Regions from separate parts of the Ciceribacter azotifigens genome, predicted to be linked through region 2. Evidence: riboswitches for the same ligand, from Rfam matches in the RefSeq annotation. Region 2 holds a riboswitch; the other holds the start of a gene.
The links. A riboswitch is a leader RNA that binds a small molecule or an ion and turns the genes downstream of it on or off. The one in region 2 is predicted to bind cobalamin.
Positions count from the first base shown of each region.

Region 1: it holds a riboswitch for cobalamin, as region 2 does, so the genes downstream of both, cobU (bifunctional adenosylcobinamide kinase/adenosylcobinamide-phosphate guanylyltransferase) here and ACM6UT_RS00130 (CbtB domain-containing protein) in region 2, are expected to answer to the same signal.

Region 1 covers NZ_JBLQTA010000004.1:121,364-124,760, forward strand. Annotated here, with positions in the region: gene cobN (cobaltochelatase subunit CobN) at 1-377, opposite strand, end outside; gene cobW (cobalamin biosynthesis protein CobW) at 652-1,734, opposite strand; gene cobU (bifunctional adenosylcobinamide kinase/adenosylcobinamide-phosphate guanylyltransferase) at 1,738-2,262, opposite strand; cobalamin riboswitch at 2,432-2,800, opposite strand; gene ACM6UT_RS07940 (hypothetical protein) at 2,866-3,333, opposite strand; gene ACM6UT_RS07945 (ATP12 family chaperone protein) at 3,397-3,397, opposite strand, start outside.
Region 2 covers NZ_JBLQTA010000001.1:18,160-21,556, reverse strand. Annotated here, with positions in the region: gene ACM6UT_RS00145 (c-type cytochrome) at 1-504, shown strand, start outside; gene ACM6UT_RS00140 (DUF1127 domain-containing protein) at 593-829, opposite strand; gene ACM6UT_RS00135 (hypothetical protein) at 1,286-1,510, shown strand; cobalamin riboswitch at 1,527-1,741, shown strand; gene ACM6UT_RS00130 (CbtB domain-containing protein) at 1,869-2,054, shown strand; gene ACM6UT_RS00125 (CbtA family protein) at 2,067-2,813, shown strand; gene ACM6UT_RS00120 (hypothetical protein) at 2,821-3,105, shown strand; gene ACM6UT_RS00115 (type 1 glutamine amidotransferase family protein) at 3,115-3,397, opposite strand, start outside.

The DNA of each region.
Region 1 (3,397 bases), on a different contig from region 2:
CTCGAAAGCCCCTCGTCCGGCTTGTCGTCACCCGGAAGCACGGCGATCATCGCGCCCGACCGTTGTGCCGCTGCGTGCAGGGCCTCCAGCGCATACTGGAAGTAGCTCGCGCCGCCGAGCGCCCTGACCACGATCAGCCGGGCATGGCGCGCCGTCCGCTCGACGTAAGTGTCGACCGACATCGGATGTTTCAGCGCCATCAGGCTCGCGAGACGCCACTTCGGACCGGCCTCGCCGCGCAACCGCACGGCCGCGGCGATCGCCGAAAGCTCGGTGTCGGCCGCCGTCAGGAAGACGATGTCGCCGGCGCTCTGGCCAAGGTCGATCGCCTCCTCGCCGTCGCTGATCGAGCCTTTCTGGGCTAGGAGAAGATGCATGGCTGCTTCGCTTCTCCAAGAGTTCGCGTCGAGGCGTATCGCGTTGACAACATCCCCCTCTGGCCTGCCGGCCATCTCCCCCACAAGGGGGGAGATCGGAAGCCGACAAGTCGCGCCTGCTGCCAGACCCTTCTGAGCCATGCTCCGAACGACCGCCCGTCTTCACTGCTGACGGAACGACCGAGCGTCTCCGCATTCCGGTCTCCCCTCTTGTGGGGGAGATGGCCGGCAGGCCAGAGGGGGGTAACGCTTCGCACCATGGTTAAACCGTTTTTCAACCCGCCGCCTTCTCCACCGCCTCGACCACTGCCGCGAAATCCCATTCGTGCAGACCGATGAGGACGAGGTGGGTCTCCCGCTTCTCGCCGGCGGCCCAGGGTCGGTCGAAATAGGTGTCGATCCGCGAGCCGACCGCCTGGACGACGAGCCGCATCGGCTTGCCGGGCACGTCGACGAAGCCCTTGAGGCGCAGGATGTCGTGTGCCTCGATGATGGCCCTCAGCCGTTCGACGAAAGCGGCCGGATCGGCGATCGCCGGAAGCCGCAGCGCAAAACTCTCGAACTCGTCGTGGTCGTGGTGATGCAGGTGGTCGTGTCCCTCGCCGGAGGCGTGCGCTGCCTCGTGCTCCAGCTCGTGATGCGACTTGCGGTTTTCGATATCGGCCTCCGAACCGGCACCGAGGCCGAGAAGCACGATCGCCGGAACTTCACCGTTCCTCGCCTCGATCAGCGTCGGCTTTCGGTTGATCCGACCGGCCACCTCGGAGCGGACCGCGGCAATCCCCTCACCGTCCAGAAGGTCCGTCTTGTTGAGAACGATCAGGTCGGCGCAGGTGAGCTGGTCCTCGAAGAGCTCCTCGAGCGGGCTGTCGTGGTCGAGCGAGGCATCCTGCTCGCGCATCGCGTCGACCCGATCGTGGTCGTCGGCAAAGCGGCCGGCCGCCACCGCGGCACTGTCGACCACAGTCACGACGCCGTCGACGGTCACGCGGGTGCGGATGTCCGGCCAGTTGAAGGCGGCGACCAGCGGCTGCGGCAGGGCGAGGCCGGAGGTCTCGATGACGATGTGATCCGGCCGCTCGTCGCGTTCCAGCAGACGCTGCATGGTCGGCACGAAATCGTCGGCCACTGTGCAGCAGATGCAGCCATTGGTGAGTTCGATGATGTCGTCCTCGGTGCAATTGTCGGCACCGCAGCCCTTCAGCACCTCGCCGTCGACCCCGAGGTCGCCGAATTCGTTGATGATGAGCGCGATCTTCTTGCCGTTGGCGTTCATCAGCATGTTGCGGATGATCGTTGTCTTTCCGGCGCCGAGAAAGCCGGTGATGACGGTTGCCGGGATCTTCTGCTGCAGCATGGTTCAACCCTTCATTTTCAGCGGCAGTCCCGCCGCGACGAAATAGACTTCGGTCGCGACCGCCGCGACCATCTGATGGAGCCGTCCTGCATGGTCGCGGAATTCGCGCGCCATGCGGTTTTCCGGCACGATGCCGAGCCCGACCTCGTTCGAGACGAGGATGAGCCGCGCCTGAAGCGTCGGCAGGACCGAGACGAGGCGCGCGCTTTCAGCGGCGACATCGCGTTCGTCCAGCATCAGGTTCGTGACCCAGAGCGTCAGGCAGTCGACGAGCACGACGCGACCCGGCGCATCAATGCGCCGGAGAACGCCGACGAGGTCGACCGGCTCCTCATGGGTCGTCCAGAGCCCGCCGCGACCTTCGCGATGCAATGCAATGCGTTCGCGCATCTCGTCGTCGAAGGCGCGTCCGGTAGCGACATAATGGCGTTCGAGCCCGCTCGCCTCGGCAAGCGTCTCCGCATGCCGTGACTTGCCCGAACGGGCACCGCCGAGCACGAAGACGCAGTGGCCGTCAGCCGCGCTCAAGGGCGGACCTCAGCGGCAGAGCGCCGGAAAGACGGACATAGGAAGAGGCCGGGCGCGCGGCCCGCCAGAAAGAATGTGGAAATGCGGGATCGCACGATCCCGCCGTCACAAGATGTCGCCACGACAACCTCCGTGCTGGCAACGGGGACTTTTCCCCAGGATGGGCTTTCAAAGCCCGGCACGGGTGGCAGGTCTCCTGGCTCGCGGTTGAGGCGCCTAGCGCCAGCGGGTCTCTCTCACCTTCCCGGAGCTTCGAGGCGACACGAAGGGCGGACGATTCGTAGAAATAGAGGCGTCCCGGCCCCGGCTGTTCGTGTCGCCACTCCAGTGGCTTTTCCGGTTTCGCCGAAGAACCCGCCGTCCACCTCTTGCGGACCCGTCGCGGATATTCCGGCTCGCCGGATGAAGGACCCTCACCGCTCTACAGTCGCGGGGTCGGCTGCGATTGGCAGGCCCGGCTTGGGTCCCCACCGTCGCATTCCCTTTTGCGTTCCGCCCCGCAATCGACGGCGCGGAAACCATCCGAATGAGAAACTGCTTAGGCGCAAGCGGCAGTGAAGTCAATTCGAAGGGAATCGGCCGTGCAGACCGTGGCGATCATCCTCACCGTCGGCCCGACGGCATGGTCAGTGCGAAGAGCGAGCGAATGCGCGCGGCAATCACTTCGGCGAGCGCCTCCGCCTCGAAATCCGGATTTTCCGTTCCGCTCATCACCGGGAAGGTTGCGGTGGCGACGGGCGAACCGTCTATGACCGAAACGGCCGTTACGGTGACCGTCGCCTCGCTGCGGCGGTTGAGCGGAGAAATGTCCGGCCTGTAGGAGCCGATCCGCACGGAAAGTACCACCGGCGGCGCCTCCGGCCGCGGCACGGTCGCAGCGATCGCCGCGGCAATGCGGCTGTCGGTACTGACGATTACCACCTTCGGCACCCGGATATCGGCAAGCACTGTCAGGTCGCGGACGTCATAGACCTTGGGCGACGTGAAAAGCCCCGCCCCGGCGATGCTGCACGACGACAGCAGCGCGGAAAGGAGAAGGGCGATGGCGGCATGGCAGAACCGCAGAAACATGACAGGCTGATCCGACCCCGATTCGCTTCGGAGAAGCCTGTCATCATTATGGTTAGCGCTGCGT
Region 2 (3,397 bases):
GACGTCAACGACCTTTTCGGCTTCCTGAAGACGCTGCCGGCGAGCGACAAGACGGCGCCGGAACACGCGCTCTCCTTCCCCTTCGACCAGCGCCTGCTGCTCGGCGGCTGGAAGTTCCTCTATTTCTCGGCCGGCCCGCGCGTCGAACTCGCCGGTGCCTCCGATGCGGCGAAGCGCGGCCAATACCTCGTCGAAGGGCCGGGCCATTGCGGCGAATGCCACACCCCGCGTGACGGTTTCGGCGGCTTCAAGGCCGGGCTGTGGCTCGCCGGCGGCCCGAACCCGGAGGGCAAGGGTACGATCCCGAACATCACCCCCGGCTCGAAGACCATGGGCTCATGGACCGAGGAGGATATCGCCACCTATCTCGAAACCGGTTTCACCCCGGCTTTCGACAGCGTCGGCGGTGCGATGGTCGAGGTGCAGAAGAACATGGCCGAGCTGCCGGCCGAGGACCGCGCGGCGATCGCCGCCTATCTGAAGGCCGTTCCTGCGGTGGAATAGGATGGGCGGCGGGCAGCTGCGGAATGACCGGTCGCCCGATCATTCCGCGGCCGGCATAAAGGCCCTGCGGCACCGCCCGGTGCCGTCGTCACAGCCGGATGTCCCAGAGCGTGAACGTCGCCTCGCCTCGGGGATCGTAGGCCTCCGGAAGGCCGACGTCACGGCGCAGGCGATTCGAAAAATGCGAGAGCTGTCCCTCGATCCTCCGGCGCCGGTGGGCCGCCGCGACGAGCGCCAGCGTGCTCCTCCAGAAACCGAATTTCCGGCAGAGTTCGTCGGCGACGACGGGCAGGGCATCAACAACCAATGCGTGTTCTTTGTGCATGATCTTCCGTCCCGGCGCGCCCATGCGGCCAGGTCCTTTCGAAGTTGCGATGGATGACCGGCGCAGACGCGGATACGCACAGAGGTGCGAGCCGTATCAACCGGTCACTTCAAGATGAGTTTGGGGGTGCCTGGGCGGCGGAAATCCGGGCTTTAGAAGCCGCAGACGAAAGTTCGGCGCAGCATCGGCACATACATGGCAGCCGTCGTAGAAGCCGTTCCGCCGAAGAGGCGCGCGGATGTGGTATTGAGTGTCATGTCACGCCTCCTGTGTTGTGAATTGCGGATGCTGGTAACGTACACGAGATTTGCCGATCATCAAGCCTGCAATCGCGAATTGCAGATTTTGCGACAATTCTGTTGCCGATGCGCAACATGGCGGCGTCGAGGCTCCAGCGCCACGCAAGCCCGCCGCCGCTAGTCTCCCGAGATTCGGAACACGCAAAGGGGGCGGGGAATGAGCCTGGAGAGGCGACGGATGGAGCAGGCGCTTGGCCGATTGCTCGACCGCTATCCCGATCCCATGCTGCATCGCTGGGTCATGGAAACGGTCGGCGCTCTCCAGGTGCGGCTGAAGGTGATCGTCGATCCCGCCGAGCGCGACGAGGCTGAGCGGGCCGCCCTCATTCTCATCAAGACGACGCTCCAGAACTGGTCGGAAAAACCACCGGTGCGCCATTGACGGCGGCTGCCGGAGAGTTGATATTCGGCAAGATGGTTCCTTGGAGGCCGCGCTGCCTCGGGGAATAATAGGGAATACGATAGGGGAGACCCCAGAGGGACCCGATTCGTGGCTGCCCCCGCAACTGTGAGCGGAGAACGTCCGGCGCCAAGGCCACTGGAGATATCCGGGAAGGCCGTCCGGACGTGATGACCCGCGAGCCAGGAGACCTGCCATCGCACTGAACCGCCTGCCGGACGGGGTTGTTCCGGGCAGCCGTCGATGCGCTTGCTCCTGTCGGGAGACGCGCCGTCAGACCGGTCCTGTCCTTCGCCTCCGTCCAGGGTGACGAGTTTTCATGCTCCTCGGAGGGACAAACATGACCGCAAACACTGCCGCTTCCACCCTTTCCACTTCCGGCCTCAAGGCCGGCGCGCTGCTGCCCTCGATGATGAGCGTTCTATTCGGCCTCTTCATCGTCGGTTTCGTCGGCTTCTCGCAGCTGGACGTGGTTCACAATGCCGCCCACGACGCGCGGCACGCGAACGCCTTCCCCTGCCACTGACGGGCGGCCGTGATGCACCTCTTCCGATCGCTGGTCTTCGTCTCGGCGCTGGTCGGGCTGATCGTCGGCGCGGTCATCAGCATCGTGCAGTATGTCGGCACCGAGCCGCTGATCTTCGCCGCCGAAGTCTACGAGACCCCCGCACCGGCGCCCTCCGACCCTGGCGGGCATGACGGCCATGACCATGGCGCGGCGGCAGGCGCGGAAACCGCGGCTTCCCCGGCGTCCCACGAGCATGAACACGCGGCGGATGCCTGGGCACCGGCCGACGGTTTCGAGCGGCATTTCGCAACGCTCATCGCCAACGTGCTCACCGCGACGGGCTTCGCGCTGGTGCTGAACGGGCTCATGCAGGCGACGCGCCAGCCGGCGGGCTGGCGGACCGGGCTTGCCTGGGGGCTTTGCGGCTTTGCCGCCGTCATGCTCGCGCCTACGCTCGGACTCCATCCGGAGCTGCCGGGCACGCCGGCTGCCCCGCTCGGCGAGCGGCAGGTCTGGTGGATCGCGACTGCGATCGCGACCGCGGCCGGCATAGCGCTCCTCTACTTCAAGCGCACGCCCTGGGCGGCGGCCGCGGCACTGGTGCTGATCGCGCTGCCGCATGTCGTCGGCGCTCCGCTCGCGCCGGAAGGCGAGGCGGCACTCGCGCCGGAGGCGCTGTCGCGCCGCTTCGTGGTCGTCGCCACCCTGACGAGCCTCGTCTTCTGGGCGCTGCTCGGCAGCCTGTCGGGCTATCTCCGCCAGCGGCTGGAGGCCTGAGGCCGCCATGGCCGGCATCTTCGACTACGACTGGCGCATCGATCTCGATGCGCTGGTCTTTTCGCATCCCGCCTCCGGCAGCCGCTGCTTCGTCCACCGGCTCGCCTTTCGCGCCCTGACGAGGAATGCCTCGCCGACCGCGCAGGACTGCATGAGATGGTTTATACGCCATCGCGCTGCCTTCGAGGCGGCCGCGGACGAGAAGGCGGGGCGTGGCCCCGTTCCCGGCAACGCCTTCAACCTGAACAGCCGCGAGATTCGCCGCGCACTGCGGATGCTGCGTGCAGGCTGATGACCGCGCTCAGCGGTGCTCGGCCGAAAAGACCCCGATTTCGGCCTCGGCCTCAGGGCTCCAGAGATCGAGCGCCTTCAGGATCTCTGTTGTGAAGGTGATCGGCGAATTGCCGGGTGCCGTCACCACCTTGCCGTCCGAGACCGCCTCGGGCCGATCCACGTAGCGTTCCGCGCCGTGATAGCCGGGATATTTTTGGTGCGAGGCGAGTGAATTGCCGGTATGGGCGACGCCGTCGAGGATGCCGGAGGCGGCGACGGCGCTTGCCGCCGCGCAGATGCCGCCGACGACC